DNA from 3 places in the Exiguobacterium sp. s127 genome. Region 3 is predicted to be linked to each of the others. Evidence: predicted binding sites of a transcription regulator. Region 3 holds the regulator's gene; each other region holds the start of a gene.

Region 1 (7,863 bases), on a different contig from region 3:
TTCATTCGAGTTATTGCATAAAGCGTACACAATGGCACAAGAACACGGAATCGACGCAAAAGTCGGTCAAGTCTTCACGACGGATCAATTTTATCAAGATGATTTCCACCACTTCAAAAAATGGGCGGACTTCGGTTGCCTCGCAATCGAGATGGAAGCAGCAGGTCTCTACACACTCGCTGCAAAACATAAAGTCAATGCTTTGACGATTTTGACGATTTCAGATCACCTCCTAACGGGAGAAGAAACAACGTCTGAAGAACGCCAAACGACGTTCAATGATATGATGAAAGTGGCACTTGAAACAGCGATTCAGCTGTAATCAATCAGATGAAATAAGACGATTCGGATGGTAAAATCACTGTCTTCATGAAACGAACAAAGCAGGACTCGCGTTTCGAGTCCTGCTTTTTTGTCTAATCACAAAGAAGAGGGAGCATACGATTGAATCATTGCTCATTCGCTATGATAGAATGAGGAAAAGAAAGCCTAGACCATGAGGAGGAACACGAGATGGAATCGACGATGACTGAATCAACTATTTCGAATCTTGTTCAAACGCAACGTAATTTCTTTAAGACAGGCGCGACGCGAAGTGTTGCGTTTCGTCTAAGTATGTTGACGTTTTTAAAGCAAGCGATTGAAACGCATGAAGAAGCAATTTATGAGGCATTAAAAACGGACTTGAATAAAGGACGTCAAGATGCGTTTACGACGGAAATCGGATTCGTCTACGGCGAACTCGCACGGATGGAGAAGAAACTTCGCCGACTTGCTAAACCGAAACGAGTCGGGACACCGTTGTTACATATCGGGTCAAAAAGTGACATCCATTATGAACCATACGGAAACGTGCTCGTCATCGCGCCGTGGAACTATCCTTTCCAGCTCGCTGTTGCACCAATCATCGGGGCGATCGCTGCCGGAAATACGGTTGTCTTGAAACCATCAGAACTAACACCAAACGTCTCGCGTGTTCTCCGTGAAGTCTTTGAAACGGCATTTCACGAACGATTTGGACTTGTCATCGAGGGGGATGCGGACGTCAGTTCAGCTGTTCTTGAAGAGAAGTTTGATTACATCTTCTTTACGGGGTCGACGCGTGTCGGAAAAATCGTCCATCAAGCAGCGGCGAAACATTTGACACCTGTCACGCTGGAACTCGGCGGGAAGTCTCCAACGATCGTTCACCGCGATGCGAACTTAAAGCTTGCTGCAAAACGAATTGCTTGGGGCAAATGGTTAAACGCAGGACAGACGTGTATCGCCCCTGACTATGTTTTTGTCCATGAAGACGTCCGCGAGGAATTTTTACGCTTGATTGAAAAGGAAGCTTTTGCCCAGTATGGTAATGGTGTTGGTGTGAATTCTTACGTCAAGATTGTTTCAGACAGTCATTTGGATCGATTGAGTGGCTACTTGCCCCAAGGTGAAATTTTATTTGGTGGTCAAGTCGATGCAGCGACGAGAAAGATGGCACCAACCGTCATGACGGACGTTGATCCAGAAAGTCCGTTGATGCAAGAAGAAATCTTTGGACCGATTCTTCCAGTCTATTCTTATCGTGAAGTGGAAGAGGTCATCCGTTTCATCAATGACCGTGATAAGCCGTTGGCGCTCTATCTCTTCACAGAAAGTAAAGCTGTTCAGCATCGTGTACTCGATCGTGTGTCATTTGGTGGTGGATGCATCAATGATACGTTGATGCATGTTGCGCAACATAACTTGCCATTTGGCGGGGTCGGCGGAAGTGGTATCGGTGGCTATCATGGGAAATTCAGCTTTGAGACGTTCAGCCACCGTAAAGGAGTCGTCAACAATACGACGAAGTTCGATTTGCCGTTCCGCTACATGCGCTCGAATACCGATTCAAAATGGATGCGTTATTTATTATAAATGGGACTTAAACGGAGCCAAGAGTAGATCCAATCGGTCTACCTTGGCTTTTTTTTGTTTATTTAATTTGTGAAATAGTGAACAAAGTTTGACAATCTTTTGAAAAAACGCTATTTTCCCTTGTGATGTTCTATACTGAAGGCAGAAGCTACGGAAAGGAGAATGCGAGATGCTTACTTGTGGGACGACAGAAGCCAATACGTTCGTGTTGTCGAGTGAGACACGTGAATTACTTGAAGAGTTCATGACTGAGGTATCTTTTAAAAAAGACTCAATCGTCTGTTGGGAAGGGGAAATGAACGATAAACTTTTTTATGTGAAACAAGGTGGTGTAAAACTATCAAAGCTCACGAAAAAAGGTAGCCCGCTAATGATGTTCTTATATTTCAAAGGTGACTTATTTGGTGAATTCGATGTCGGAGAAGCATTTCCAAGCTCCTATAGTGTCGAAACGATGGAGGACAGTGTCATTGGCTTCATCTCGAAATCGACACTCGAAGATTTGATGAAAAAAGATGGAACATTCGCATTAGATATCATGCGCTGGCAAGCCTTGATGCGAAAACAAACGGAAACGAAGTTACGTGACCTCTTATTGTTCGGGAAACAAGGGGCACTCGCTTCGACACTCTTACGACTAATCGCAATGGACGGAAAAAAAGTCGATGACGATTACGTGATTTCAAAGCGACCGTCGGATACTGAACTCGGTCAGTTGATCGGGGCACCACGTGAAACGGTCAACCGGATGTTTTCTCAGTGGAAAAAAGACAATGTCATTTCGATGACGACGACTAAAATCATCGTTCATGATGCCAACTATTTACGCGATCTTTGCCACTGTGAAGGGTGTCCTGTCGGTGTCTGCCGGATTTAAACTTAACTTGAGCGTTAGCTTACGGAGCCATACGCTGGAGCTGACTTAAAAATTGCTCCAACATCATCCTTTTGATGGAACCGCAACACGTCAAACTTTAGAAGAACTTATCAGCAGTCTAGGATCATATTCTTTTTGAATGTGGTCCTTCAGGATGTAGACAACGTGCTATCGGGAGATCAAGCGTCTTTTTTCGTTGCTTTCCTCGGGCGAGGCGCAAGCCGTTGCTCCTTGATCCTCACGGACAACGAGCAGGGTCTTGCCTGCCTCTGAACGTGCGTTAAAAACGCACTTTTTCCCGTAGGAGTCAACGAAATGTGACGCTTTTTATAGGAATACCGTGACGGAAAGCCTGGCATGCAGACGGTTTAGCACGCGATCCGTCTCGAATCGCTTAGAACCGCGAAAAGTAATCGGTCGCGACCCTGCAGCTTTGCTGTAGCGGCGCGGAAGGTTGCCGCTTTGAAGACGATGCGAGACAGGGACGCGCGAACGGATTGCCTCTCGTTATAGTATGTTCACTCTTCATAATAGTTTGTCTACACGCTGTAGGATCACATTCTTTTTGAATGCGGTCCTTTTTTGTGTCGCATAACAGTAGCAGTTCAAAATATGTTCAGTACGTAACAAGTTGTGAACTTTATGTGTGTTTTATAAAAGAAAAGCGCGAAATCGTCACAATTGGTGTGACGTTTATCACATATTACGAAGGATGTCTTTTTCTAAAATAAAGGTAGGTTAAGTCACCGATCCAACGACGGAAGGGAGCTACTGATCATGCGTCAGAAATCAGATACAGAACTGAAGGGAACGTTTATCGCTGTATTTATCGTTGCCGGAGTCATCATCGGAATGTGGGGATCAATCTTTTTATTATTCACTTCAAGATAAGGGGGAATCAGGGTGCATATTCATCGTTTAGAAAAAATATGGTTAGTATTCGGTTGTATCATGTTGGCAGTCTTTTTAATCATCATTGGCGTATCAGCATTCGCTTCTGATAATCAACCACCGTCGGACGCAACATTGATTGACCCGACGCAAGTCGATCAGACGAAGCCATTTGATAAACCGGGTCTAAAAAAAATTGACGACAATAAATATGAGGCCGTCATGGTCTCACAAGCTTTCCAGTTCACACCGCAAGACATGATTATCAAAAAAGGCGCGACCGTCGATTTTCTGGTGACGTCGAAAGATGTCGTCCATGGATTTGAAATCGTCAAGACGAACGTCAATATGATGGTCGTTCCCGGACATATCAATTCAATCGAGTACACATTTAAAGAAGCTGGTGAATATTTAATTGTCTGTAATGAATATTGTGGATCGGCGCATCACATGATGTCGACTAAGATTAAGGTGGTGGAATAAATGAATGCGATTTCGAAAAAATTAATGGAGTTTGAGATGGAGCGGGGAATCCCCGCAGGAGAGATTGGATTAAAAGAAGCAAAACTCGGATTTGCCTACGTCAGTTTTTCACTTGTGGCGTTACTGATCGGTGGACTATGTGGTCTACTACAGACACTCGTCCGTACTGGAGTCATTCCAGAAATTGCTGGAGTCGGTTATTATGAATTGCTGACGGCTCACGGACTAATGCTTGCGATTGTCTTTACGACATTATTCATATTTGGACTTTTATTTTCATTTTTAGGACAGTCGTTCGGGCGTTTTGAAGAGTTTCCGAGACGCTTGGGCTGGGTTGGATTCTGGTTGATGATTGTCGGTGTCCTCCTTGTCACATGGATGGTGTTAGCAGGTGAAGCATCCGTTCTCTACACATTTTATGCGCCGCTGAAGGCACACCCTGTTTTTTATATCGGACTCGTGATTTTCGTTGTTGGAACATGGGTTTCTTCTGCCGCAATGTTCCGGATGTACGCGGATTACAAACGAGAACATAAGGATGTCCATCCACCACTTCAAGCCTATATGAGCATTATGACGGCTTTGTTGTGGGTCATCGCCACGCTAGGTGTCGCAGCGACGATTCTCTTTCAACTCTTGCCGTTATCACTCGGTTGGACGGATAAGGTCGGGATTGAATTATCCCGAACATTATTTTGGTATTTTGGTCATCCGCTCGTCTATTTTTGGTTATTGCCAGCCTATATCGTATGGTACACGGTCATTCCAAAGATTGTCGGGGGTAAGATTTTTTCAGATGCTTTAGCACGAATGTCATTTTTACTGTTCTTATTGTTCTCGTTCCCTGTTGGTTTTCACCATCAGTTGCTCGAACCCGGTATATCAGCATTTTGGAAGTACATCCAAGTCGTCTTGACGTTCCTTGTCATCATTCCTTCATTGATGACAGCATTCTCGATGTTTGCGACATTTGAACTAGCAGGTCGTCGTCAAGGTGCGACCGGACTATTTGGGTGGATCAAGAAAATGCCGTACCGGGATGTCCGCTTTCTTGCACCGTTCGTCGGCATGTTGTTCTTCATCCCGGCTGGAGCCGGTGGTGTCGTCAATGCTTCCCACCAATTGAATATCGTCGTGCATAACACTTTATGGGTGACAGGTCACTTCCATATCACAGTCGGGGCTGCAGTCGCGTTGACGTTCTTTGGAACGGCCTATTGGCTTGTTCCATTATTACGAGGACGGACCTTAACAAAACGGATCAATACAATTGGTCTCATCCAGACGGCGACGTGGACGATTGGTATGCTCTTTATGTCGACTGCGATGCATATTTCAGGCTTACTTGGCAATCCGAGACGGACGGGTCCTGCGGCATATTTCAAAGATTCGCTCGTCGCAGATTGGATTCCCTATCACGTTGCGATGGCAATCGGTGGTACGATCCTCTTTATTTCAATCCTCTTATTCTTGTTTGCGATGTTCCAACTGGCCTTCCGGACACCGAAAGGAAGTACTGAATTTCCTGTCGCGGAAACAGAGGAAGCAGCGATGAAGACACCACTCTTCTTTGAGAACTGGAAACTTTGGATTTTCGTGACGTTTGCTTTGATTGCGTTTGCTTACACAGTACCGATTTGGCACATGATTGATAATGCGCCTCCTGGAGCTCCAGGTTGGAAACTCTGGTAGCCCTATCGAAAAGTGCTGATAGCTTACTAGGACTTTTTATACACGCTGAAGGGTGAAAATGCTATATTGAGAAGCACTCCGTTCGTGCTTTCCTGTCTCGCCTCGTCTTCAAAGCGGCAACCGGTCACGCCGCTACAGCAAAGCTGCAGGGTCGCGACCGATTGCTTTTCGGGGTTCTAAGCGATTCGAGACGGATTGCGCTCTAAATTGTCTACATGCTCGGCTTTCCCTCACGGTATTACTTGAAAAGCGTCACTTTTCGTTGACTCCTGCGGGAAAAAGTGCGTTTTTAACGCACTTTCAGAGGCAGGCAAGACCCTGCTCGTTGTCCGCTAGGATCCAAGGAGCAACGGCTTGCGCCTCGCCCGAGGAAAGCAACGAAACATGACGCTTGATCTCCCAATCGCACGTTGTTTACAGTCTGAAGGGCCAGCTTTGATAAGCTGACCCTTTTTTTTAATGAATGGATGCGTAGACGAGTGCAAAAACTAAGTAAAAGATTATTTCACGATGTGGTGCTTAAAGGCATAGACGACGGCTTGCGTCCGATCGACGACATCGAGCTTTGATAAAATGTTGGAAACATGCGTTTTAACTGTTTTTAGGGAGATGAACAGTTCGTCTGCAATCTCTTGATTAGCCATACCGCGCGCCATCAACTGTAAGACTTCTTGTTCACGCTCCGTTAAATCGTCGTGGAGTTGACTGGCAGGTTTGCGCAGGCGTTCCATCATCTTACCTGTCACTTGAGCTGCCATGACAGATTGTCCGCTCGCTGTCTTGCGAATTGCTTCCGCAATATCAAACGCGCTTGCCGTTTTTAGGACGTAACTCATCGCACCGGCTTCAATGACGGGATAAACTTTCTCATCATCTAAGAAACTTGTGACGACTAAAATTTTAGCTTCCGGCCACTCGGCGCGAATCAGACGTGTTCCTTCGACACCATCGACCGGCTCCATGACTAAGTCCATCAAAATCACATCAGGGCGATGTTCAAGAGCAAGTTTCGCTCCGATTTGTCCGTCAGCAGCTTCTGCGACCACTTCAATATCAGGTTGGGTCGATAAAAAGGCAGAGACTCCAGCGCGAACCATTTCATGGTCATCGACTAATAATACGCGTATCATACTTGCACCATCCGTTCTTTTCTAAGTTTGACTTCAATCTGTGTTCCTTGACCGGGCACACTGACGAGGCGAATCGTCCCACCGATTTCAGCCGTACGTTCGCGCATCGAGTTGATCCCGTACGAGGCGAGTTTTTTCTCGTCGACGATAAAGCCGACACCGTCGTCATTCATACTCAAGATGATTGTCTCATTGAATTGACGCAATTCGATATTCATGTGCGATGCTTTCGCGTGGCGTAAAGCATTCGTCAAGCCTTCTTGAACGATGCGGAATAATTCATTTTCAATCGGGCGCGGTAATTCAATCGGTTCGAGTTTCCAGCTCAATTGCGTCGATTGTTTCCTTGATAGTTCTTCGAGCAGTTGGGTTAGTCCTTGTTGTAAAGTCATGCCTTCGAGTTCCACGGGACGTAGTTGGAGCAATAAAGAACGCATTTCCGATTGTGCCGTCTGTGCCATCGTCTCGACTAAGTCAATTTGTTTCGCTGCCGTTTCCGGTTGCGTCAAAATCGTTTGTTTGGCAGCCGTCGTCATCATCGAAATGGCATAAAGTTGTTGGGAGACGGAGTCATGGAGATCACGTGCGAGACGTTTGCGTTCTTCCGTGATGGCTTGGACACGAACTTGTTCGACGTGTTGCGGACGTGTACTGATTTTTTGAACCGTCTCGACCTGTTCATCGATTCGTTTCCCAATTCGTGAGAGGCGGGTCAGTGTGTGGAAGTAAGGTCCGTTGACAATCGTGACTTCTTTTCCTTGCTCGAGTTCGATGATGGCAGTTGTGACACGTTTGAAGTCACGACGTAAAAAGAAGTAGTGGATGCTGCCGATTGCGAGCGGAAGTAACAGGGATAATCCGACGACAAGCAATAAGACAGGTAAATCTTGTTGA
Region 2 (7,863 bases), on a different contig from region 3:
AGAATTGCATTTGTTTACCGATTTTCATTGCTGAGACACAACAAGCAATCCCGTAATCATCACCATAAATCGGAAGCATCAAGTCATCATTTTCATATTGGATCGAACTAGACAGGATGGACATCTTCGCACAAAATTCTTTGAAACCACGTGGAAGTTTTGGTGACCATAAAACGGTTAAGTTCGGTTCAGGTGCCGGACCGAGGTTGACGAGTGTCTGCAAGAAGCGGAACGAACTTTTTGTGACGTTCGAGCGACCGTCTTCACTCATGCCGCCGATTGATTCTGTTACCCACGTCGGGTCACCGGAAAAGAGTTCGTTGTAATCGGGTGTCCGAAGAAACTTGACGATTCGAAGTTTCATCACAAAGTGGTCGACAAGTTCTTGCGCGCTCTCTTCTGTCAACCGACCCGTTTGCAAGTCACGTTCGATATAAATATCAAGGAAGGTCGAAACGCGACCGAGCGACATCGCTGCTCCGTTTTGTTCTTTGATTGCTGCGAGATAAGCAAGATAGACCCACTGGAATGCTTCTTGGGCCGTTTCAGCTGGTCGTGATAAGTCACATGTGTAACGTTTACCGAGTTCTGTCAGTTCATGAAGGGAGCGGAGTTGTTCGTTCATCTCCTCGCGATCACGAATCATCGCTTCTGATAAAAATCCACCGTGTGCTTTCAAATCCGCTTTTCTTGCAGCAATGAGGTGAGCTGTTCCATAAAGGGCGACGCGACGGTAATCACCGATGATCCGTCCGCGACCGTAAGCATCAGGAAGTCCAGTGATGATACCGGCTTTACGGGCAGCACGCATTTCGGGCGTATACGCATCGAAAACCCCTTGATTATGCGTTTTACGGTACTCGCTAAAAATCTGTGTAACAGTGTCATCTGATTTAAAACCATACGCTTCTAAGGCATCATTGACCATTCGGATACCACCGTTCGGATGAATCGAACGTTTGAATGGTTCATCGGTCTGTAGACCAACGATTTTTTCGAGTTCAGGATTGAGGTAACCTGGACCGTGCGAAAGAATTGAAGATGGAGTTGCAGCATCAACGGCATAGACACCACCACGAATTCGTTCTTCTTCTGTTAACTGCATGATTTGTTGCCATAACGTGTTGGTTGCATCGGTCGGACCGGCGAGGAACTGATCGTCTCCTGTGTATTCTGAACGATTGCGCCGGATGAAATCAGCGACATCAATCTTTTCCATCCATTCTCCACCTTCGAATCGTTGCCATGCCTGTGTTTTTTCAAGTAACATCATCAACACTCCTTCATTAGTAAGGTCAGCGGTTCTTAATACATCTCTTATGTGAATAGTGTAACAAACAATTCGGGATAGAGGTTTTACGTATATGTGAATCTTTTAACAAATGTAAAAGTGTTGCTATGACTTACTTCACAGTAAATTGTATCAGTCAGTGTCCCGTGTTCAAAAAACAGAAAAAGACTGCTGTGAAAGGATTTTTCTGTAGCTGTATCATTAATTTGTAGTGGAATGGATAGAGACAGAAGCTAGTGTGATAAAAGTCACGCGGCGCTACCTTGTATTTTTAGGACGTATCGTTGACAATGAAAAAGGGAATATAGAACGTGGAGGTGGAGTGAATGGAGTTTTCGCCATTAAAAGAGCAAGCAGACTATCGAACAGGGGACTGGGTTTCCCTAAAAGTATCAACTGAAGGAACAGAACGGATCGGGATGATCACCGAGTTTGAAGACGACGGGTTTTGGCTCCGGTTTGAAGATGATTTTGATTTCGAGGACTTTATCGGTTACGACCAGAAGTACCTCGCACGATTAGTTCGACGCCCAATCGATGTCAGAGCAACTTATCCTGTACTTGCTGGTTTTGAAACACTTGCTGTTGAGCTGCAAGATCGAATGGCGCAAGGTTTCGAAGTGTTAAGTGCAGATCAACAAAATGAGACAGAAATCGTTTTTCATATTCGGTTAATCGATTCTGGAAATGAATATACGCAGACGTTACGCGGTATTAAAACTGAAACCGATGATCGTTTCGAATATGTAACAGAATGATAGACAAGAGAGTAGGAGAAGATACGTTATGAATTTTACTAAACCTTTTATTAATGAAGCGTGGGAACGAGCACGCTTTGAACAAATGATGCCCGTTCAAGAACAAGCCATTCCTCTAATCCGTGAGGGGAAAGATGTCTTAGTCGAAGCGCCGACAGGAACTGGGAAAACGCTCGCTTATGTCATTCCAGCCCTCGAGCGCATCGATCCGAATGAACCACACGTTCAAGTCGCGATTACGGCACCGACACGAGAACTGGTCATGCAAATTCATCAAGTCATCCAATTATTTGCCCAAGGAAGCGGGATTAAGTCAGGTGCGTTCATCGGTGGCGTTGAATTAAAACGTCAATATGAGCGTCTCAAGAAAAAACCACAAATCATTGTTGGGACACCAGGACGCTTAGTTGAGTTGATTGATTCAAAAAAGTTGAAGATGCATAAAGTAAAATTGATTGTTTTAGATGAGGCTGATCAAATCTACGAAAGTGGAATGAGTGCATCAGCGACGCGCATCGCGAACAGTGCGCTTCGTGACCGCCAGTTAGCACTCGTTTCAGCAACATTGCCTGAACGGACAGCAGCATGGGGACGGACACTTTCGAATGATCCAGAAGTCATCCGAGTTGAACGGACGGAGACGACGCAAGTCAAGTTCGGTTACATCGAAACATCCCGTCGTCTGAAACCGGAAATGTTACGTCGTTTGTCTAATATGCAACAGGTCAAAGTGTTGACGTTCATAAACAACCGTTCTTTCCTCGGTCCGTTAAACGGTGAATTAAGCAAGTTTTCGCTGAAATACCGGATTTTAGATGCCGAAAAAGGGAAAAGAGAACGGATGGAGACGTTACGTTCATATAAACGGGGAGAGTTTCCGTTACTCGTCACGACAGGGCTTGCTGCACGCGGTCTGGACATTGATGCCGTCACGCATGTCGTGCATTATGATTTACCGGAATCCCTTGATGATTTTGTCCACCGCTCAGGTCGAACAGGACGTGGGAACGCGTCGGGTATGGTCCTCGCGCTCGTCACGGATCATGATCTGAAACACCTGAAAACATTAGCGAAACAAATGGGTGTGGAAATTGAACCGATGGAGATTTATGGCGGGGAAGTGATTCCAAAGCGTGAAGTCACGGAACCGGAAGCGCTTAAAAGTCCGGCGAAACCACACCGGAAAGGACCAACACGATGAAAAGTGAGCGAAAGATTATCCCGTTTCCGACGACTGTATCCGAAGCAGAGATGAACACAGCGCTCAAAACTTTATATCAAGAAGCAGCCACTGCTCGAAGCACCGATTGGGTCGCATTCATCGAAGAAATCGCGACGGAAGGACGTTGGTATTTAAAAGATGCTGAGTTATTCCGAGACTTGTTCGTCGATTGGGCCATTTTTTATGAGACCGATGAACAAGGGAAAACACCGCATGGTCGTTTTTTAGAACAAGTCAAAGAAGATATGTCTCAAAGTCTGTATCGTGCCTTAAGAGGGCTGGCCGATCCTGTTCCGTCGCTTTTCCTTGTAAAAGAAGACGGCGTCTTCGACATCATGTCGGAACAAACGTATCAGACCGATTTGACAGAGATTGACGTTGCGGTTGGCGATCTGTTAGTCGGCAAACTTCTCTACATTTCAGGCAAATGGCGATTCGCAATCGCCTATATGAAGGTTGCACGGGCACTTGTACCTGAAGTGCGTGTTCTTTTAGCTGATTTTGTCGATGAAGTCGGTGACGACGCACTATTGCGTCAGTATCCTGAATTTTGTGCGGAGTTGATTGACTTATTACTCGATATCGAAGAGGGAAACATTACACCACGACCTGAAGCATAACAGCAAAAAACAAACGTCCATTCAATCCTAAGCTAGGGTGAATGGACGTTTGTTCGTTTAAAAATCTTGATGGTACAGCGCAATATCGTTTTTTTTACGGTTTTTGATGCGATACATGGCGAGATCAGCATGTTTCAGCCAACTTTCTAAATCATCGTTTTCGAAAAATGGAGCGACTCCGATGCTGGCCGAGACATGTAACGTTTGCCCTTTATAAACATAAGGGCGACGCAATAATTGTAAGAAATGTTTACAGCGACGTCGGAGTGAAAGTTCATCTTTCGCTGAAGTTAGCAAGGCGAACTCATCACCACCCAGCCGGTAAACCGACTCTTCGCGTTCGAGGTCTAGACTCATTCTACGAGCAACTTCGATTAAGACATAATCACCAGCTTCGTGCCCATACGTATCGTTGATTAATTTAAAACCGTCTAAATCAAGTAACGCCAGATAGTTTACGGACTGGTCAATCGATAAGAATGTCCGTTCGAGCGAACGACGGTTACCGATACCAGTTAAAACATCATGAAACGCGTGGTATTCAATCCGTTGCTGCCGCTCCTTTTGTTCTGTTACGTCGTGTAAGACTAAGAAATGACCGGCCGATTTTGAAGCGATGTGGATGGGGATTTTTGTTAATTCATATTGGCGGTTAGATTCATCGAGATAACGATTGGAATCAAGCTGTAAGGAAGACTGAAGATGTAAGACTGAGTGAGTGGGTACTTCGATTGACAAGGCAGAAAGCTTAAACGTTGCTTGAGCCGCAAGATTGGCATACGTCGCTGTTTCGTTTTGATCAAAGCGGATGATTGGATCAGGATGACTTGAAAACAGTGGCAGGACTTGTTGCTCACTTTCTTTGATTTGCCGGATCCGGTGTTCGATGCGTTCGGCTAACTGTTCGTTTCGCTCGTTTAACTTTTGCACGAGCAACGTATGTTGCCGAGCGATGATGATTTGTCGAATGATTAGTAACAATAAGATGATGAACACATCAAATTTTTTACCTTCGAGTTCGATGACATAATGTAAAAATAGTGGAATTGCGAGCAAAGGCAGCCAAGTTCTCTGAACGACAGGAGACGCTTGTTTACCTTCAGTGATGTGATCAAGGTGCCATAAGATTGCTGCACTTTGAACAAGACGAATCAATACAGGAGAAAAGACTAAATATTGTTCCGTGAAATCTGGAAAGTATACAGCAGATACTTCATACATGCCACGAATGAACAGTGAAAAGAATAGTAGAGATAACGTCGTTCGGGAAACCCAGTGTGTTTCTTGAACAAAAAAGAAGTAGAAGAGAACAAACAATCCGAGTGAAGTGTTGAGGACGACGATCATATCGTACGGGAACGTACTAGCTGTCGGGTCGGCCAGTTCGCTTAATGTATGAAAAGCAGCAAGTCCTAAAAAAACGACGATGATTAGAGCATCCACGAATGCAAGCAGATGTTGTGAAAAACTCTTTTGTGAAGCAATCCGGTAAAAAAGTCCGATTAAAAATATATAGTGCGAAATGGAGAAACAAATTAAGCTATAACTGTTCGGAAAAGACAGCGTATTACTGAATAAGTTAATGGTTTCAAAAATCGAAGCAGCTAGCGAGAAGATAAGTGAAATGAAGGCGATGATCCAAAATTTTCGTCTTGGCACGACGAGTGACCGTTCTTTTTTATAGGCGATGAGGATGAAAAGTCCGATTAAAAGAAATGACAAGTACTCTAGAATTTGTTCGACAAGGTGGTTCATGAATGAGCCTTGCGTGTATGAATAGAGAATTAAAATCAAAGAAATGATTAGTAGTGAAGGGAACCATCTGATGAAGTAGGGGGATTGTTGCATATGCGTTTCCTCCTAGTTGCGTTTTAGTTGAGCGGCGAACTGAAAATTATTTTTGTTCGTATTTTTAATGTGATACATGGCTTCGTCTGCGCGGATCAAAAGGACATTCGAACTTTTTCCATCACTCGGATAAAGCGAAATACCGATGGACGGTGTGACAGACATCGTTTGATCTTTAATATAAAACGGCTCATTGAGTGATGCGAGCAACTTACTCGCAAATGCAGTCGTCTCATCTTCGTCTCGAACGGTGAATAAAATGAATTCGTCTCCTCCTAAACGGGCGACAAGCTCCTCTCCTTGAATTAGTTGTTGTAGCCGGCCTGCGGTTTCTTGAAGTAATAAATCTCCAGCATCATGCCCGTACGTATCATTGATAGCTTTAAAACCATCTAAATCAATAAACAATAACGATCCATGTCGTATGGTAGGGAGGAGAGTCTGCAATTGTTCTTCAAAAAAGCGCCGATTCGGTAAACGGGTCAAAGCGTCATGATTTCCTAATTTCTCCAACCATTGTTCTTGGCGAACATCTTCTGTGACGTCGGATAAAATGATAAAGACACGTTCTTGATCGGCTATACAAATCGACGTCATCGTGTAGATGAGGTCCTCTTCGTCATGGGGGATATAAAACGTTTTTGATAAGGAAGGGACCCCTTTATTGGCATGTAGCGCCTCCATTACTTGTTTGAAAAGACGGACCTGTTCGTCTTTCAATGACTTCTCCATCCATCCTTCTCGAATGGCTGCAGGATTTCCGGATAGAATGTGACTCGCTTGATTTACTTCAAGTACCATTTGCGGATAGGAGAGGAACAGTGCCTTGAATTCTTGTTCGCGTAACCGAAGTAACTCCGTTTTCTGTGAAACGATGGTTTCCAAATTTTCTTGTAGCGAAGTCGTTTCTCGTAAAAGGCGTACATTTTCGCGATAAGAAAAAAGCTGCCGCGTTAAGAAAAGTAAAAAAGTGGTCGCGATTGTGATGAAGTAGAAGCGTGTCGTGACAGGTGAAAACGTGACATAGGTAATTAACAGTAATAGTAAGATGTATGAAAAAGAAGGACGAAGAATTTGTTCAATCCGAAGTAACAATAATTGTTGTTTAGCGATGATCGGTAAATGCCAAGTTACTAGGAAACTAATGAAAAAATAGCTACTCAGCGGATAGAGCGGTAATAAAAGCATTGCGTAAAAAGTAAAATCGTTCAATAAAAAGCTGTAAAATAAAAAGTTGATCATACCTAATAAAAACGTTCCACCCATTAAAAAACTAAAAGCGAACAACGAGACCGGTTTTTTTAAACCGGAAGCATAGAGTAAAAAAAAGAAAAGAGTCAGGAGAATGGTCAAGAATGAATAGATATCCCAGCTGAGCTGCTCCGCGAACGTTCTTGTGTATTCGGGGATGTATTTAAAAATTGTCAAGTATCCAGCAATCATCGCGACAGTAAAAAGTGTCAATGAATCAAGAATTAAAAGCTTTTGTGAACGGAAATGTTCAATATCCAAAAGACGGAATAAAAAAATGGTAATCGTCAAGAGATGGATTGTATAGGGAAAGTCGAGTAGGACGTTCAAATTGACAGACGTGAGCGAAAAGTAACCACTGACAACTCCACCTAAGTCTCCGATGAAATAAGCACTTACAGCAATGAGGATCCATTTAAGTTCTGGTGAAGGTGTTTTTCTATAAAATAAAATGGCGGCACTCGTAATCAATAAAGACCCGACAAAGCTTGAAAAGACGGCTGTGGGTAAGACGAATGAGTTTGGAATTAAAAGAAGGATGGTATACGAGATAATCAAATAAATGACGATTCCTCCTGTCATTCGTTTGAACGCTTTTGACATGAGAAAACCTCCTGTCTAATGAAAGTAACAGTTTAACTATATAATTCATTACCCTCAATTTGGAAAAAACGTACTTGGAACAGAAGAAAAAAGACCGCATTTTTCCGGAAAGGAAAATATACGGTCAAATAGACAATAAATCAAAAACAAATTATTTTTTATAAGATTCGTACGCCTCTATCTTCTCGGACAAGTAAGACCAATAGTCCATCAGTTGATCGAGTTGGGATTTTCCTTGCTCAATCTTTTGATAGAGTTCATTAACTTGCC
Region 3 (7,863 bases):
TCGATGTCTTGTTCGAGTTGTTCGAGCTGTTGTTTCTTTTTTCGTTCTTCTTTTTGCGCATCTTTGTCGATGCTTTTCGAAGCAGCGACTTTGATTGCTTTTTCTTCCTCTGCTTCGAGGCGGGCGATTTCTTCTTTCTCGGCCTTCTTCTCCATATAGTAAGAGTAGTCGCCGAGATAATCCGTCACACCGTCCGGATTCATCTCGATGACGCGTGTCGCAACCCGGTCGATGAAGTAACGGTCGTGGGAGACGAACAGGAGCGTGCCTTCATAGTCGACAAGCGCGTTCTCAAGCACCATCTTCGAATCAAGATCGAGGTGATTGGTCGGCTCATCGAGAATGAGGACGTTCGTTTTGCGTAATTTTAACTTCGCGAGGGCGAGGCGTCCGCGCTCGCCGCCGGATAATTCATGAACGAGCTTGAAGACATCATCACCACTGAACAGGAATTGACCGAGGACGGACCGGACTTGTTGTTCCCGCATCAACGGCCACTCGTTCCAAATTTCATCGATGACCCGGTTGCGGTCGTTGAGCTCGGCTTGCTCCTGATCGTAGTAACCGACGGAAACGCCGGTCCCGAAACGATGTTCACCGAATAACGGTTTAATCCGGTTGACAAGAACTTTCAGTAACGTCGATTTTCCGATTCCGTTCGGACCAACGAGGGCGAGGGATTCGCCACGTTGTAAGCGGAACGTGATGCCTTTTGAGACGGCTTCTTCATAGCCGACCGCGAGTTGCGTGACTTGTAACACATCGTTCCCACTTTGTTTTTCAATCGGGAACGACAGGACGGTGCTGCGTTCATCCCCATCCGGACGATCAATCCGGTCGACTTTTTCAAGACGTTTGCGGACGCTTTGTGCGCGTTTCGTCGTCGTCGCCCGTGCGATGTTACGCTGGATGAAGTCTTGCATCTTCGCGATGTCTTCCTGTTGCTGTTCGAACTGCTTCATCTCTTGTTCATACAGTGCTGCCTTTTGTTCCAAGTACTTCGTGTAGTTGCCGGTAAACTTCCGGCAGACGTTGCGTGACAGTTCATAAACGACGTTGACGACCTGGTCGAGGAAGTAACGATCGTGGGAGACGATCAAGACCGCTCCACGGTAACCAGCCAGGTAACTTTCGAGCCAAGAGAGTGTATCGATGTCGAGGTGGTTCGTCGGCTCATCAAGAATCAACAGCTCAGGTGCCTGAAGCAACATCTTCGCCAGTGCGAGTCGCGTCCGTTGTCCACCGGATAGCGTCTGGATCCGGCGTGAATAATCGTCCGGATAAAAACGCATCCCGTGCAGGACGGAGCGGATGTTGGCTTCGAACTGATAGCCGCCGGCGTCCGAGAAGTCATGTTGTGCCTGATCGTATGTTTTCAACAGACGGTCGTAAGCAACAGCATCATTCAAGATATGGTCCATCCCCATCTCAATCTCCATCCGACGGAGCGAACGTTCCTGCTCTTGCAGGTGTTCGAACACGGTCAACATTTCATTCCAAATCGTTTCATTCGACTCAAGACCACTGTCCTGGGCGAGGTAACCGATTTTCACTTCCTTACTCTTCATGATCTCACCAGAGTCATGACTGAGCTCTCCGGCGATGATTTTTAAAAGTGTCGATTTTCCGGCACCATTTCGTCCGACGAGCGCAATCCGGTCTCGCTCCTGTACTTCGAGTTTAATATTGTCTAAAATCGGCTCAACACCGAATGATTTTGATAGTTGGTTCACTTGTAAGAGAATCATAAAAACATCCATCCTTCCACCCTTTAGTCTATCATGAAAAAAACGCAGGAGTCCCGTGGAATATATTATTTGTTAGTCTATGTGAAGTGGTTTACAATCAAAGAGAATAGAATTCTTTGCATTGATTTGGGTGCCACGTCAGAACGTGGCCGAAGGGGGAACTGCAGTATGAATGGGCCAGACACAAAAATACCACAAGCGACGGCGAAACGACTGCCGTTATATTATCGTTTCATTCAGAGTCTTTATAACTCAGGCAAGCTGCGCGTCTCTTCAGCAGAGCTCAGTGAAGCGGTCAAAGTCGATTCAGCGACGATCCGCCGCGATTTTTCCTACTTTGGGGCGTTAGGGAAAAAAGGATACGGTTACAACGTACAACATCTATTGACGTTTTTCCGAAAGACACTGAATCAGGATGAAGTCACGAATGTGGCACTTGTCGGGGTCGGACATCTCGGAACGGCGTTTGCAAATTATAACTTTTTAAAGAATAATAGTACTCGGATAGTCGTTGCGTTTGATGCGGACGAAAACAAGGTCGGAACAACGACGCAAGACGTTCCTATCTATCATGTCTCTGACATGAAAGAGCAAATCGAAGCGAACAAGGTTGATGTCGCCATCTTGACGGTCCCATCCCAGTTCGCACAGTCAGTAGCGGATGAGTTAGTTGAGTATGGTGTGACCGGAATCCTGAACTTTACACCGGCGCGGTTGAACGTACCGGCCCATGTTCGGGTCCATCACATCGATTTGTCGATCGAGTTGCAGTCACTAGTTTATTTCATGAAGCATTATTCGCAATCAGCTGAAGGAGTGAAATCATAATGGAAAACCTTATTCCATCAACCATCGCGTTCATCGGACCAGGAAGCATCGCCTTGATCGGTGCCGTCGCCTTGATTATCTTCGGACCGAAAAAGTTACCGGAGCTCGGTCGTGCTGCCGGTCAGACGTTAAAAGAGTTCAAGAGTGCGACACACGGCATCATGGACGATGATAAAGACAACAAGGATGAATCGAAAGAGAAGTGATTAAATTATGGCGATTGATCAAGAACAGAGTGTGACATCGCATCTAGACGAGTTGCGCAAGCGGATCGTCTGGTCACTCATCATCGTCGTCGTCTTGTTCGCCGCGGCCTTTCCGCTCGTCCGACCGCTCGTGCGTTTTCTGCAGTCGGACCTGAAAGAGCTCGGCATCGGATTGAATGCCTTTAATGTGGCCGATCCCCTGATGTTGTACTTGAATTTAGCGTTCATCATCGCGGTCGTCCTGGCTTCACCATTTTGGATGTACCAGCTATGGGCGTTCATCCGACCTGGTTTATTCGAACAGGAACAAAAAGCGACCTTGACGTATATTCCGGTCACGTTTTTCTTATTTTTGTCCGGGATCGCGTTCTCTTATTTTTGGTTACTTCCGTTTCTACTCAAAGTATCGACGGAACTTGGGCAAGAGCTCGGCATCGAGCAAGTCATCGGGGTCGAAAACTATTTCAGTTTCTTAATCCGGCTGACGATTCCGTTCGGTATCTTGTTCCAACTGCCGGTCGTGACGATGTTCTTGACTCGTCTTGGACTCGTGACGCCATTGTTCATGCGGAAAAATCGGAAATATGCGTACTTTGCGCTGTTTGTCATCGCGGCTTTAATCTCACCACCGGATGTGACGTCACATCTGATGATTTCGGTACCGTTGTTCGTCCTCTATGAAATCAGCATCATGATTTCAGCCCGGACGTACAAAAAAGTACTGATTCTTGAGCAACAAGCGGAGCTTGAGAGACAAGCGAATTTGATGCGTGAGTTGAATAAGTAACAGTCTCCTCTCGGTCGTTTCGGCGACGGAGAGGTTTTTGTTTGGAAGCGCTCTTTTTATATTGAAAAAGTGAATCGATATGGTTTATACTGATTACAAGAATATGAGGGGGCTTAGCTCAGCTGGGAGAGCGTTTGGCTGGCAGCCAAAAGGTCGTCGGTTCGAGCCCGATAGTCTCCATATGTACATCACTTGGCATTTGCCGAGTGGTGTTTTTTGTTATAGTGGTGGCGGCAAAACAGAAGCTTACAGCCTGGATGATGTTGATGAACCGATTGAAGTCGTTTTCTGTGTTTATCCTTTTGAGGGAATGGGAAATTTCTTAATAGGTAATCAAGAGGGGGAAGCATTATGAATCCATTTACGACGTTAATTGCCTTCATCGTCGGCTGTCTTGTTCTGTATCTCGGAATCCGTGATAAGAACGGTTGGTTGATTGGTGTGGCACTGATTCCGTTAGCAATTGTTGCGTATAGCGTCATCTATCTCATCATTCAAGTTTCAGCCTAGAAACTCCTTTTTTAAGGAAGTTTCTTTTTTTTTGAAACATAAATGGTAAACTGTAAGTATATGACAGTATAGACAGTTGAAACGAGGGAGGGCATTTCAGGATGGAACAAACGCTCCGAGAGGAACGATTACAGGCGTTGACGGTTGCTTATATCGAAAAAAATCAATTGCAGAATAAGAGTTGGGTCATCGCTGCCTTGATGGCGACAGCAGGAACGTTCACGGAAATCTTCAGCACGACCATGTATTTGAGTCTGTTACCGCTTGTCTTTCTCGTGTTTGATCTCCCGTTTCGACTCGAAAAACGAAAAATCCTGGCGCGCTATCTCTCAAGCGACCAAGTGACGAACCAATCGTTGCTGTGGCTCGGGACTCAATTCGTCCTGTACGGTTCGCTGTACACCGTGATACTTGAGACGAAAGAGATGTCAATCTGGAAAATTGCCCTTTCGATGCTGATCATCCTCGCACCGGTCTATTACGTTACGGACTGGTTGTTTAAAAAGATTGCCCGGTCAGGCGATCCCGACTTCGTCAGTGATAAAGAAATTCATGCGAATGTTAAAGAAGTGGAGGAGTGACAGGGTGAGTACATTGATTGAAAAAAATACACGGTTGAAATTACTCGGACCGCCATTAAAAAGGATTCAGCATCTGGTGCCGGTTCCGGTTCTGCTGCTTGCGCTTGCTGGTTGGTTCATCCCGGGTTTTCGGGAAACAGGGCTGTTCTCCTTATTTGCGATTACGGTATTCTGTTTGGCTAACGCACTTAGAGAAATCATTCGTCTGCGGATTTTAAAGCAACGCCTCGCGAAGGACGTCTATAAAAAGACGGTCTTGAAAGTGGCACGTGTGTCGATGATCGGTTCGTTCATCCCGATCCTTACACTTTATGTGGGGACTGTTTTTCCACAATACGCCGGTATTTCTTTTACGGTCTTTCTTGTGTCGATCATCGTCGCCTATTTGATTGTGTCCCAATTGAACAAACAAGCGAAACAACTGGATCCGGCATTCGTCACGATGCGTGAGATTGAGCGTTACCGTAAGTAAGCGAAACACACAAGAGGAGTGAACGGATGAGAAACACTTTAAGCACGTATCAAAAATGGACAAAAATCAGCCGACAAATCCGGACGTATGTAATTGCGGGCGTATTTTTTGCGGTGCTGTTCTTCTCCGGAAGCGGGCACCTGACGGATTCAGCAGTTGGATTTTTGATTCTTACGCCGTTACTCGCCTATAATGGCATGCAGCGAGTGATCCAATCCGTTCTGTTAGTTCGGTCGAAGGTACAGGCGCGATCAGTCAGTCTAATGTTTGGTGGGATCACTTTACTCGAAGCGGTCTTTATTGCGGGTGCCGCAGTTGTCGCCCCGCACCTTGGACAGTGGGGCTATCTGTTTCCGCTAATGTTGTGGATTTCAGGGATGCTGCAATTTCAAAATTGGACGGACCGGACGGTAACGAAGCTCGATAAAATGGATTTGCTTGAGACACCGGACCGAAAAGGAATCGAACACCGTCATCCGACGGGCGAAGGAATCGGGATGTAACGAGGAGGCAGACGATGGAGAGCATGCAACGCGAGCGGAAAATGGATTATATCCGATTTTCAAAACAGGCACGTTACATTCAAACGGTCTTGTTTGGACTGGTATTGTTTGTATTTCTCTTTTTAACAGACGATTGGCATCTGACAGAATCATCGTTTCAGTATTTTTTGTTAGTCCCTTTGTTGTCCTATCAATGGATCGTCCGATTCCTGAAGTACCGCTATTTCAAGAAGCGGTTTGACGGGCTTGAGGCCTGGGATCATCTCGGACTACCGTATATATTGATCAGTATCATCGAAGTACTGGTCGTCGTCCTGGGGCAAATCATCACGCCCTACGTAGCGCGTCCCGAATACATCGGACCGTTCCTTGTCTTTTTCCTAACGGTGCTGTCATTGGACCGAATTGTCGATAAACGGATTAAACGACTCGATCCGACACACTTATCAGAACAGGAATTGATCCGGGCGGAACGGGAAGAAAAACGAATCAAATATTGACTGGTCATCTTAGAGCAACAAAAAAACGCAAGAAGGCGGCGGATTCCGGATTCGCCTACTTCTTGCGTTTTTAGTTGTGACCGCATCATGTAGAGGTTATTTTTTTGACAGCAAATAAATGAAGTAAGGAGCACCGATGATCGCAACGACGATTCCTGCCGGGATGCCTTGCGGGTCAGCGACGTTCCGACCAATCGTATCGGCGAGGACGAGTAACCATCCGCCAATCAAAACGGCGATCGGTAAGAACAGTTGATGCCTTGGACCGACGAGGGCGCGCGCGATATGGGGCGCCATCAAACCGATGAAGGCGATCCCGCCTGTTACAGAAACGGCGGATGCAGCGAGTGCGACAGCGGCGAGTAACAGTTGGATGCGCTCCTTTTCAATCGCGACGCCGACGCCGATCGCAACCGGTTCATTCAGCGCCAGAAGATTGAGTTTGTTTGCCTTATAAAACGTAAACGGTACGAGAATAAGCAGCCAAGGCAATAACGCGTAGACGAATGTCCAGTCCGTTCCCCAGATGTTCCCGGCGAGCCATTTGGCGATGAAGTCGACCTTCTCACGGCGCGCGGATGAAATCAGGACGACCATGATGCCGGATAACGCCATCGAGAATCCGACCCCGGTCAAAATCAGACGAATCGGTTGCAGGCCACGGACACGGTCATACGATAAGGCATAAATGGCAATCGCTGTGATCAATGCCCCGATGAAGGCAGCAACCGGTAACCCATAGATGAACGCACCGACATCGACCGGGAAGTAAAGGAAGAAGGCGGCGATGGCGACACCAGCACCTGTATTGATACCGATGATGCCGGGATCTGCGAGTTCGTTGCGGGTGATGCCCTGAAGAATCGCACCGGATAAGGCGAGTGCCATGCCGGCGAGTACCGTGATTAAAATCCGCGGCAGGCGGAGTGAGAACAAAACAAATTCTTCTTTGAACGAGCCTTGACCGAACAGTGTCGGCAGAAGCCGGTCGTACGAGAGGGAGGCGGGCCCAAGCCCGATACTGATGATGATCGTTCCGAGCAATAACAGACTAAAGACGATAAAGATCAACCGCTGACGGCGGCGGAGCGATGTTTCGATCATGAGAACGCACGACCTCCTTTGCGGACGATGAGTAAGAAGAACGGCAGCCCGAGCATCGAGACGATCGCAACGACCGGTGTTTCGTATGGAGCATACAGTGTCCGGCCAATCGTGTCCGCGAGTAACATGAACGTCGCACCGAAGACGGCGGTCATCGGGAGGATGAAGCGGTAATCGGTGCCGACGATTGCGCGGACGATGTGCGGAATCATCAAGCCGATGAATGCCATGTTACCGACTAAAGCAACGGCGGCCCCGGCGAGCAGGATGACGACGACGTAGAGTACACCTTTAATCCGGGTGATGTTTTGCCCGAGCCCGAGTGCGACTTCTTCTGATAAGCTTAAAATCGTTAATTGACGTGAGAAGATCATCGCAATCGCGATGCCGATCAGGATGACGGGGGTGATGATTTGCAGTTGCCCCCAGGTCGTTCCAATCAGCCCGCCGGATGTCCATTGCGAGACGTCTTGAGCGATTTTGAAGTAAATGCCGATCCCTTCTGCGATTGCGTATAAAAAAGCAGAAATCGCGGCCCCGGCGAGGACGATTCGAAGTGGTGAAAACCCGCCACGTTTTGAGGCACCGATCCCGAAGACAAGTAGGGCACCGGCTGCTGCTCCA

What was found. The regulator Rex, encoded in region 3, represses fermentation and respiration genes when NADH is low (regulators of the CRP and FNR family bind a similar motif). The targets are predictions, from matches to a motif close to TTGTGAAATATTTCACAA.
Region 1: KNP98_RS10670 (cytochrome C oxidase subunit II) is a predicted target of Rex. The motif match lies at 3,458-3,475, and genes of this name have one in related genera.
Region 2: pflB (formate C-acetyltransferase) is a predicted target of Rex. The motif match lies at 1,365-1,382, and genes of this name have one in related genera.

The regions. Positions count from the first base shown of each region.
Region 1 is NZ_JACSMO010000007.1:113,128-120,990, forward strand. Features, by position in the region: gene deoD (purine-nucleoside phosphorylase) at 1-322, shown strand, start outside; gene KNP98_RS10660 (aldehyde dehydrogenase) at 514-1,896, shown strand; gene KNP98_RS10665 (Crp/Fnr family transcriptional regulator) at 2,066-2,773, shown strand; gene KNP98_RS10670 (cytochrome C oxidase subunit II) at 3,551-3,664, shown strand; gene KNP98_RS10675 (cytochrome c oxidase subunit II) at 3,677-4,147, shown strand; gene KNP98_RS10680 (b(o/a)3-type cytochrome-c oxidase subunit 1) at 4,148-5,839, shown strand; gene KNP98_RS10685 (response regulator) at 6,340-6,969, opposite strand; gene KNP98_RS10690 (sensor histidine kinase) at 6,966-7,863, opposite strand, start outside.
Region 2 is NZ_JACSMO010000007.1:128,083-135,945, forward strand. Features, by position in the region: gene pflB (formate C-acetyltransferase) at 1-1,270, opposite strand, end outside; gene KNP98_RS10730 (hypothetical protein) at 1,618-2,049, shown strand; gene KNP98_RS10735 (DEAD/DEAH box helicase) at 2,078-3,250, shown strand; gene KNP98_RS10740 (hypothetical protein) at 3,247-3,891, shown strand; gene KNP98_RS10745 (GGDEF domain-containing protein) at 3,949-5,739, opposite strand; gene KNP98_RS10750 (GGDEF domain-containing protein) at 5,752-7,593, opposite strand; gene KNP98_RS10755 (ABC-F family ATP-binding cassette domain-containing protein) at 7,745-7,863, opposite strand, start outside.
Region 3 is NZ_JACSMO010000009.1:8,568-16,430, forward strand. Features, by position in the region: gene KNP98_RS11710 (ABC-F family ATP-binding cassette domain-containing protein) at 1-1,748, opposite strand, end outside; gene KNP98_RS11715 (redox-sensing transcriptional repressor Rex) at 1,917-2,576, shown strand; gene KNP98_RS11720 (twin-arginine translocase TatA/TatE family subunit) at 2,576-2,782, shown strand; gene tatC (twin-arginine translocase subunit TatC) at 2,790-3,569, shown strand; tRNA gene KNP98_RS11730 (tRNA-Ala) at 3,677-3,749, shown strand; gene KNP98_RS11735 (hypothetical protein) at 3,921-4,079, shown strand; gene KNP98_RS11740 (hypothetical protein) at 4,181-4,660, shown strand; gene KNP98_RS11745 (hypothetical protein) at 4,665-5,132, shown strand; gene KNP98_RS11750 (hypothetical protein) at 5,159-5,635, shown strand; gene KNP98_RS11755 (hypothetical protein) at 5,650-6,135, shown strand; gene KNP98_RS11760 (FecCD family ABC transporter permease) at 6,232-7,239, opposite strand; gene KNP98_RS11765 (FecCD family ABC transporter permease) at 7,236-7,863, opposite strand, start outside.